DNA from 3 places in the Pseudomonas protegens genome. Region 3 is predicted to be linked to each of the others. Evidence: riboswitches for the same ligand, from Rfam matches in the RefSeq annotation. Region 3 holds a riboswitch; each other region holds the start of a gene.
What was found. A riboswitch is a leader RNA that binds a small molecule or an ion and turns the genes downstream of it on or off. The one in region 3 is predicted to bind cobalamin.

Region 1 (3,269 bases), 790 kb from region 3:
CGCGGTCCACAGCGCCCCGCTGACCGGCTCCCAGGCCAGGCCGTTGGGATTGCGCAAGCCGGTGGCGAACAGGCGATGCTGCCCGCTGCTCCGATCCACCTCCCAGATCGCGGCGCGGCCTTGTTCCTGGTCCAGGCCATTTTCCCCGACGTTGCTGTTGGAGCCGACGGTGACGTAGAGCTTGCTCCCGTCCGGGCTGGCGATGACGTTCTTGGTCCAGTGATGATTGAGCGTGCCGCCGGGCAGATCGACGACCTTGGTGCCGGTCGCGCTGATCCGCGTGTCGCCGTTCTGGTAAGGAAAGCGCAGCAGCTTGTCGGTGTCCGCCACATACAGGTCATTGCCGACCAGGGTCATGCCGAACGGCGAGTTCAGGTTGTCCAGAAACACGCTGCGGGTTTCGGCCACGCCATCGTGATCCTGATCCCTTAGCAGGGTAATGCGGTTGGCGCTGGGCACGGCAGCGCCGGCGCGGCCCATGATCTTTCCGGCGATCCAGCCGCGAATGCCCTGATTGTCGTCGGGTTTGGGCGGTGCGTTGGTTTCCGCCACCAGTACGTCGCCGTTGGGCAGGACATAGAGCCAGCGTGGATGATCGAGGTCTTCGGCGAAGGCATTGACCTGGGTGCCGGCTGCCGCCAATGGCTGGGTGCCCTTGGGCCAGCCAATCGCTGGGGCGATGTTCACCGTGGGGATCAGCGTCGGATTGGGCTCCGGCAGCTTGGGGCTGGGGCCGGTGCCGTCGGAAACTTGCAGGCTGGAGGTTTCGCCGCAGGCCGTAAGGCCGGCGGCGATGGCGATAAGCAAAGCGAGTCGAGACTTGAGCATGCTGATTTCCCTATGAGTGCACGGACGTCCTAGTCATAGAGGAGCATAGCCGGCGTATGGTTCCGCCTGATCAGCGGGCTTCCTTGAACAGTACCGCGACCCCGGGATGGTAGTGGCCGGCTTCGTTGTGCAACTTGCGATAGGCGTAGGGAAAGTACCAGGCCACCGCGCAGCAGTGTTCCTTTTGCAGCTCGTCGAGCATGTCCTGGAGTTCTTCCGGGGTGGCGCTGTGCTGGGCCTTTTGCGGGCTGACGAACAGGCAGCCGAGCCGCAGGTCGCTGGGGTAGCTGATTGTTCTCGCGTCACTGGCAATGTCGAGCAGGGCCTGGGTCAGGCGCAGGCCGTTGACCTGGGGCCAGCGCTGGGTGGCCTGAATGTAGGCGCGCTCTTCCCGGGTGGCCAGGTACAGATCGGTGCGCGCGTTGCGGGCGCCTGCCTCCTGCTGTTTTTTGCTGGGGCTGTGTTCGAGGCTGACCATTTCCGCCATCCAGGCGGCGGCGGAAAGCAAACCCAGGTTGGCTTGTTCGTCGAACCAGTAAGGGGTTTCGCCATCGCCACGAACAGCGTTGTAGCGGTCAATGCAATCAAACCAGCGTTCCAGCATCGGGCGCAGGAATTCCAGCTTGGGATTGCTGATGATCATGCCTTGCATCGGGATCCGTCCTTGTTGTTGTCTGGTGGTGGGTGGGCTGAAATATGGCTATTTGATATCAATGTGCTCAGTGTGGCACAAGATTGGCGTCAGTTTGTTGATGCGGTGCAGTTTTGTGTGTCGCGCGCCGGCTGGCTTTAATTGACGCTCCACCCCCAACCCTCTAACCTTCGCGACTTGTTTCAGGTGCTCTGTGGCCGCGGGTCGACAGAGTGAAACAGGGAAGCCGGTCAGGGCCTGTGCCAGCAATGGACATGGCTACGATTCCGGCGCTGCCCCCGCAACGGTAGATGAGTCAAGGCTGCGCCAGATGCCACTGTGTCCACGACATGGGAAGGCGCGCAGTCCGGCAGCAATGCCCCTCATGAGCCCGGAGACCGGCCTGATCCATCCAACGGCATCACGGTGGGCGATGCCAGGCTTGCGCCGTCTATTCCTTTTCCTGCCCGCCGTTCCCCAGCCCCAACGGAGAGCTGCCCCATGAGTGAATCCCCCGATCGTGACGAGCGCCACGTGGCGCGCATGTTGCGCAAGAAAGCCGTGATCGATGAGCGCATCGCCAACTCGCCCAACGAATGTGGCCTGTTGCTGGTGCTGACCGGCAATGGCAAGGGCAAGAGCAGTTCGGCTTTCGGCATGTTGGCGCGGTCCATGGGCCACGGCATGCAGTGCGGCGTGGTGCAGTTCATCAAGGGCCGTAACAGCACCGGCGAAGAACTGTTCTTCCGGCGTTTTCCGGAGCAGGTGCGCTTTCATGTGATGGGCGAGGGCTTTACCTGGGAAACCCAGGATCGCCAGCGCGATATCGCCGCGGCCGAAGCCGCCTGGGCAGTGTCCAGGGCGTTGCTGAGCGACCCGGGCATCGGTCTGGTGGTGCTCGACGAACTGAACATCGCCCTCAAGCACGGCTACCTGGATCTGGACCAGGTGCTCAGCGACCTGCAAGCCCGGCCGCCCATGCAGCATGTGGTGGTGACCGGCCGTGGGGCCAAGCCGGAACTGATCGAACTGGCCGATACCGTCACCGAAATGGGCATGGTCAAGCATGCCTTCCAGGCCGGCATCAAGGCGCAGAAAGGTGTTGAGCTGTGAGCGTGATTTCATGACCGATGTTCGTCATTGCCCGGCGGTATTGATCGCCGCGCCGGCTTCCGGCCAGGGCAAGACCACCGTGACCGCTGCCCTGGCTCGTCTGCACCGCAACCAGGGGCGCAAGGTACGGGTGTTCAAATGCGGCCCGGACTTTCTCGACCCGATGATTCTCGAACGTGCCAGCGGCGCTCCGGTGTATCAGCTGGACATGTGGATGGTGGGCGAACAGGAAAGCCGGCGCCTGCTCTGGGAAGCGGCGGCTGACGCCGACCTGATCCTGATCGAAGGGGTCATGGGGCTGTTCGACGGCACCCCCTCCAGTGCCGATCTGGCGCGGCATTTCGGGGTGCCGGTGCTGGGGGTGATCGATGGCACCGCCATGGCCCAGACCTTCGGCGCGCTGGCCCTGGGCTTGGCCCGCTATCAGCCGGACCTGCCGTTCGCCGGGGTGCTGGCCAACCGGGTCGGCACCTTGCGTCACGCGCAGTTGCTCGAAGGCAGCCTTACCGAGGGTTTGCGCTGGTACGGCGCCCTGTCCCGGGAAACCGATATCGAACTGCCCAGCCGGCACCTGGGGCTGGTGCAGGCCCGTGAACTGAATGATCTCGACTTGCGCCTGGATGCCGCCGCCGAGGCGCTGGCCAGCAGCTGTCAGGTGGAGTTGCCGCCCGCCGTGAGTTTTGCCGCGCCAACGCCA
Region 2 (3,269 bases), 1.7 Mb from region 3:
GCGCCCCGGAGCTGGGGATCGAAAAACAGATCCCGACCCTGTTCCTGTGCAACGAGATGACCGGGCAATCCCTGCTCTGCTCGCTGTACCTGCGCCACGACCAGCGCCAGGGCTACGCCGGGCGCCTGCTGTCCACCGCGCGCCTGCTGTTCGTCGCCGAATACCCGAAGCTGTTCGGCGACAAGCTGGTGGCCGAGCTGCGGGGCCAGCTCGACGGCCAGGGCCGTTCGCCGTTCTGGGACAGCCTGGGGCGCCACTTCTTCAAGATGGACTTCCAGCAGGCCAATCGCCTGTCCAGCCAGGGCAGCAAGCCGTTCATCGCCGAACTCATGCCACGCCAGCCGCTGTACACCTGCCTGCTCAGCCCCGCCGCCCAGGCCGCCATCGGCCAGGCCCACCACAGCACCGAGCAGGCGGTGCACATCCTGCGGGACGAAGGCTTCAACCATCAGGGCTGCATCGACATCTTCGACGGCGGGCCGCTGATCGAGGCCGAGGTGACGAAGATCCGCAGCGTGCGTGAAAGCCAGACCCTGCCCCTGCTGGTGGGCACTCCGGACGCGCAGGCGCCGGTGTGGCTGATTCACAACCGGCGCCTGGAGAACTGCCGCATCACCGCCGCGCCCGGGCGCCTGGTGTCCGGCTGCCTGCTGGTGGACCGCCTGACCGCCAAACGCCTGCAACTGCAGCCCGGCGACTCGGTGCGCGCCGTGCCGCTGCTGGCCTGCGAGTCCCCGCCGACACGGCGCTCACAGCGGCACCTGACCCCGGAAACCGCCGCGCTGCCGTAGCCACCGCCTTGCCCGTTATCAGGCACGACTCGCTGCAGATCCGCCATCGCCCTTGAACCGCAAGCACCCGGCGCCAGGCCCGACGTTGACGAACGTCGGTGCGAGTGTTCAGATGCCGCCCAGTTTCAGGTGCCTCATGCCGCCGTGCATGAGGTGAAACGGGAAACCGGTGCGCCCCTTCAGGGCTAGTCCGGTGCTGCCCCCGCAACGGTAAGCGAGTGCTGCATTCAACACGCCACTGTACCCAAGGTATGGGAAGGCGAATGCCGCCACACTCGTCAGCCCGGAGACCGGCCTGGAACCTGTGTTTGGCAATCCTGCGGTGGGCGGGCATGGGCCGGTATGGTCGCGTGCCTGTGGCCGATACCTTCTCCTGCGTGCTTCCCGAAGACACTTTCGAGAAGACCAAGAATGACAACACCTGAGACTTTCCTTGCACGCGACTGGCGTGCACCGCGCCGCAGCATGAGCGGCGCCCTGTTCGGCTGCCTGTTCAGCCCCCTGCTGCTGGCGGACGACGCGCCGCTGAAACTGGAGCAGCAATGGGTTTCCGCCCCTTCGGTGGAGTCCACCACGGTGGCCGAAATGGCCAGGTACGGCAGCAAGGTGGAGATCATCGATCGCCAGCAGATCGAGCGTGCCGGCCCCAGCAGCGACATCACCCGGGTCCTGCAGATGTACGTGCCGGGCCTCTACGTCGCACCGAAAAACGGCCCCTTCGACTACGGCACCTATTCCCTGCTGGGCGGGCGCAACGACGACACCCTGATCCTGCTGGACGGCGTGCGCCTGAACAACCGCCTGTACGGCGGCCTGTACCTGGACACCCTGCCGGCCAACGCCATCGAGCGCATCGAGGTGCTCAAGGGCGGCCAGAGCCTGCTGTTCGGCACCCAGGCGGTGTCCGGGGTGATCAACATCGTCACCCGCAGCCCGCAGACCCGCGACGTCTCCGGCGAGGTCAACCTGGGCCTGGACAGCTTCCGGGGCCAGAGCGGCGATGCCCGCGCCGAGCAGATCCTCAGCAACGGCCTGGGCGACCTGGGCCTGCTGGCCTATGTCAGCCATAACGTCTCCGACGGTTACCAGCCCTATCGCAACAGCGCCTACAGCCCCAACACCCGGGACAAGAAACGCGGCTATGCCGTGACCACCTTCGGCGCCAAGGCGATCCAGGGCTTTGCCGACGATTCGCGGCTGGAACTGTTCTACCAGTACAGCGACGCCAACCTGGATTTCGCCCGCCCGGTGAACAACCATAAAACCACCAACGACCGCATCCAGCAGATCGCCACCGCGACCTTCGAGCAGCGCCTGGGCGAGCGCTTCAGCTACTTCGTCAAAGGCCATGTCAACGACTGGGACACCCGCTACACCCGCATCAACACCACCGAGGGCGGGGGCCTCAAGGTGATCAACCACAACGACTACTGGGGCTTCACCGACTGGGGCCTGCAGGCCGAGGGCAAGGCCGAGCTGGACGGCGGCCATGTGCTGGTGTTCGGCAGCGACAACCAGTGGTTCAAGGGCCAGGACGATGTGCTCAAGATCGAGGACAACAGCGCCCAGGCCAACGCCCTCTACGCTCAACTGCGCCCGGTATTGGCAGCCCTGCCCGACTGGCACCCGAGCATCGGCGTGCGTCACGAGAAGATCAGCGGCGGCGAAAGCGCCACGGTGGGCATGCTCACCTCGCTGTATGACCTCTCGCCCCACTGGCAACTGCGCGGCCAGTTCGGCAGCGCCTTCAAGCTGCCCAACGCCGAGCAACTGTTCGCCAACGAGGAGGATGAACGAGGCAACCGCCACCTCAAGCCGGAAAAGAGCGTGAATGCCGAGCTGGGCCTGGACTACCAGGGCCACCTGCTGGCCGGCGACTTCAACGCCAGCGGCACGCTGTTCCAGCGCAAGATCGACGACCTGATCGCCCTCGACGGCATCGACTGGGTCAATGGCCAAGGACGGATCAAGGTACGTGGCCTGGAGATCGACGGGCGCTGGCAGTTCAGCCCGCAATGGACCCTGCAGGCGGACATGACCCGCAACCTGGTGGAGTCGCGCAACGGCGTGACCCTGAGCAACATCCCCGGCTTCCTCGCCCGCACGCGGCTGGGCTACGAGTCCGTGGACCGCCAGTGGGGCGTGGGCGGGGCAATCCGCTACATCGGCCAGATCGACAGCCCGAAGAAGATCGACTACGGCCACTATTCGGTGGTCGACGCCGATGCCTATCGCTACCTCGACACGGCCCAGCAGCATCGCCTGAGCCTGCTGGTGGAAAACCTCTTCGACCGCGACTACAGCACCAGCATCGCCAGCAACAACCCGCGGGTGGACAACCTGGGGCGCCCCTTCACCACCGAGGTGCGCTACACCTACCGCTTCTGAGGACGACTGCCATGCACAAGGATTATCAACGGGTGCTGTTCGTCGGCCCCGGCCTGAACAGCGGCGCCCTGGGCGAGGCGTTTCGCCGCG
Region 3 (3,269 bases):
AGAGACGCGATTGGGCGCGCGCAGGGTATAGAGCCCGGCCAGCATCAGGGCGAAGCCGACCGCCACCACCAGATTGCCGCCGGTGGTGGACAGGGTGCGCTGCCAGCCGTCTTCCGGCTCCCAGGCCTCGGCATCATGGCTGTGACCGGCCATGGCGCCTTCGGCGTGTTCGTGGACTTCGGCCGCCGGGGCCTTTTCATAGGTTTCCGCCTGCAGAATCAGCGGGGCGACCCAGAAGCTTTGCAGCAGGGTCAGCAACAGGGCGGCCAGCAACCCGGTGAACCCCGCGGTTTGCGCGATACGCTTGATCATGTCGGCGGTTCTCAGTGGCAAGGGAAGGCAGCGCTGTGGCGGGTATCGTGGGCCGCGTTGTGCACCGCTTCGATATGGGAAAAACCGGCGAAGTACACCAGGCAGGCGCCGAGGATCGAAGCGCCGATGGCGGCCACCAGGCGTTGGCTCAGGGTGGAGGTGCTGCTGGCGGAATGGCTGGTGCTGCTGATGATCGACATGGCGCTTCCCTTTTGGAGTATCGGCAGGGAGCAGCGCAGGAAAACCCCGCGTGAGGAGCACGCAGGGTTTGCAACAGCGCCCGCCCACCGCGGGTTTGTTATGTAAGTGTTGCGGGCCGGTCTCCGGGCTCGCGAGGGGCAGGGGCCGACTCATGTCGTACCGTGCCGAAAAGTGTCACCTTCCCATGCCGTGGCACAGTGGATCTGACACTTCGCTCGCTTACCGTTGCGGGGGCAGCACCGGACTGGCCACGGCTTTTTAGTTAAGCACGTGATTCACCGGTTTCCCGTTTCACCCTGTGAAGGGCACCCGTAACAAGGCGCGTAGCAAATCACGGGCGGGGCGAGGCCGTCAATTGCGGACGCCGACGCATTGCCGATTGACCGTCCCCCGCGCTCTGCGTAGCCTTGCGCGTTCGAGGTTCTTCGGCCAGCGGTCGAAGCTAAGAAGGGAACGCGGTCGATGCCGCGGCTGCCCCCGCAACTGTGAAGGGTTTCATTTCTGCAAGGCCACTGCATTGGCGTCCACAACGCCTGCGGGAAGGCGCAGAAACCGCCAGTCCAATGACTGGCAAGCCCTCAGCCAGGAGACCTGCCTCGATCCCAGATTCTCACTACAACCGGGCGGGGTGATCCGGTGGCGAAATCTCCGCGCGCCTCTGCGCTGCGGCTCTCGTCCCGTATGCCCGCCACCTTTGCCAAGGGGCATCCGATGAAAACACTGGCCAAACTTCCCGTCACCATCGTCACCGGCTTCCTTGGCTCGGGTAAGACCACCTTGCTGCGGCACATGCTGGACAACGCCCAGGGCCGGCGCATCGCGGTGATCGTCAACGAGTTCGGCGAGCTGGGCATCGACGGCGAGATCCTCAAGCAATGCGCCATCGGCTGCACCGAGGAAGAGGCCAGCGGTCGTGTCTACGAGCTGGCCAACGGTTGCCTGTGCTGCACCGTGCAGGAAGAGTTCTTCCCGGTGATGCGCGAACTGGTGGCGCGTCGCGGCGACCTGGACCACATCCTTATCGAAACTTCCGGCCTGGCCCTGCCCAAGCCCCTGGTCCAGGCCTTCCAGTGGCCGGAAATCCGCAGCGCCTGCACCGTCGACGCGGTGATCACCGTGGTCGACAGCCCGGCCGTGGCCGCCGGCACCTTCGCCGCGTTCCCCGAGCAAGTGGACGCCCAGCGCAAGCTCGACCCCAACCTGGACCACGAATCGCCGCTGCACGAGCTGTTCGCCGACCAGCTGTCCAGCGCCGACCTGGTGATCCTCAACAAGACCGACCTGATCAACCCCGAAGACCTGGCCAAGGTGCGCCTGGAAGTGGCCGAGGAGCTGCCGCCGGCGGTGAAAGTCATCGAAGCCAGCAGCGGCCGCCTGCCCCTGGACGTGCTGCTGGGCCTGGGCGCCGGTTCCGAGGAACACATCGACGGCCGCCACAGCCACCACGACCATCACCACGACGGCGATGACGATCACGACGACCACGATCACGACGCCTTCGACTCCATCTCCATCGAGCTGCCCCAGGCCGACGAAAGCCTGCTGCTGGACGCCCTGACCCAGCTGGTGGTCAAGCACGGCATCCTGCGGGTCAAGGGCTTTGCCGCGATCCCCAACAAGCCGATGCGCCTGCTGATCCAGGGCGTGGGCACGCGCTTCGACAAGCACTTCGACCGCAAGTGGGGCGCTGACGAAGCCCGCACCACGCGCCTGGTGCTGATCGGCCAGGAACTGGACGCCGCCCAACTCGAAGCGCAACTGCGCGCCGCCCTCAGCGTGTAAGCCATGCACCTGCTCAGGACCCAGCCCGGCGGTTTCGTCTCGGATGACAACATTGCCGACCTTGGACAAACCCCCGCCGAGCTGGTGATCCTGTGCAGCGGCGATTCCAGCCTGGCGCTGCTGGCCGATGCCGCCGAGCAGTTGCCCGAGGATTACCCGAGCTTTCGCCTGGCCAACCCGATGCAGGTGCAGAACCACGCCTCGGTGGATCTGTATGTGGATCAGGTGCTGCGCCACGCCAAGGTCATCCTGATTTCCCTGCACGGCGGCATCGGCTACTGGCGTTACGGCGTCGAGCGGCTGGTGGAGCTGTCCCTGCGCGGGGTGCAGTTGATCCTGGTGCCGGGGGACGACCGCCCGGACCCGGAACTCAGCGACCTGAGCACCGTGGGCCCCGTCGAGCGCGATCGCCTGTGGCAGTTCCTGCGCCAGGGCGGGCGCGACAACGCGCTGAATTTCTATCGCTGCCTGGCCAGCGGCCTGCTGGGGCGCGACTACCCCTGGAGCGAACCGCAAACCCTGCCACGCACGGCGATCTATCACCCACACAAAAGCCAGGCCACTCTCAGCGACTGGCAGGCTGATTGGCAGCCGGGGCAAGCCGTGGCCGCGCTGCTGTTCTACCGCTCCCACCTGCAAGCGGCCAACACCGGCTTTATCGACCTGTTCTGCCAGCGTTTGCAGGCGGCAGGGCTCAATCCGTTGCCGATCGCCGTGGCCAGCCTCAAGGAGCCCGGCTGCCTGAGCCAGGTGGAAGACTGGCTGGATGCAACCGCGGCCGGGGTGATCCTCAATACCACCGGCTTTGCCCAGTCCAGCCCTGAGGCCCCGCACCTGCGGCCGTTCCGGCGCAACATTCCGGTGATCCAGGCGATCTGCGCCCAGGACAACGAGCCCGGCTGGCGCGACAGCGAGCAGGGCCTGGGCCCGCGAGACCTGGCCATGCACATCGCCTTGCCGGAACTGGACGGGCG

Region 1: it holds a riboswitch for cobalamin, as region 3 does, so the genes downstream of both, cobO (cob(I)yrinic acid a,c-diamide adenosyltransferase) here and cobW (cobalamin biosynthesis protein CobW) in region 3, are expected to answer to the same signal.
Region 2: it holds a riboswitch for cobalamin, as region 3 does, so the genes downstream of both, GGI48_RS03725 (TonB-dependent receptor plug domain-containing protein) here and cobW (cobalamin biosynthesis protein CobW) in region 3, are expected to answer to the same signal.

Annotation. Positions count from the first base shown of each region.
Region 1 is NZ_CP060201.1:5,099,145-5,102,413, forward strand. Features, by position in the region: gene GGI48_RS23780 (PQQ-dependent sugar dehydrogenase) at 1-828, opposite strand, end outside; gene GGI48_RS23785 (hypothetical protein) at 899-1,480, opposite strand; cobalamin riboswitch at 1,648-1,881, shown strand; gene cobO (cob(I)yrinic acid a,c-diamide adenosyltransferase) at 1,961-2,572, shown strand; gene GGI48_RS23795 (cobyrinate a,c-diamide synthase) at 2,583-3,269, shown strand, end outside.
Region 2 is NZ_CP060201.1:809,307-812,575, forward strand. Features, by position in the region: gene GGI48_RS03720 (arginine N-succinyltransferase) at 1-791, shown strand, start outside; cobalamin riboswitch at 902-1,105, shown strand; gene GGI48_RS03725 (TonB-dependent receptor plug domain-containing protein) at 1,257-3,179, shown strand; gene GGI48_RS03730 ((2Fe-2S) ferredoxin domain-containing protein) at 3,191-3,269, shown strand, end outside.
Region 3 is NZ_CP060201.1:5,888,016-5,891,284, forward strand. Features, by position in the region: gene GGI48_RS27260 (CbtA family protein) at 1-312, opposite strand, end outside; gene GGI48_RS27265 (CbtB-domain containing protein) at 324-512, opposite strand; cobalamin riboswitch at 609-841, opposite strand; cobalamin riboswitch at 915-1,127, shown strand; gene cobW (cobalamin biosynthesis protein CobW) at 1,225-2,295, shown strand; gene cobN (cobaltochelatase subunit CobN) at 2,299-3,269, shown strand, end outside.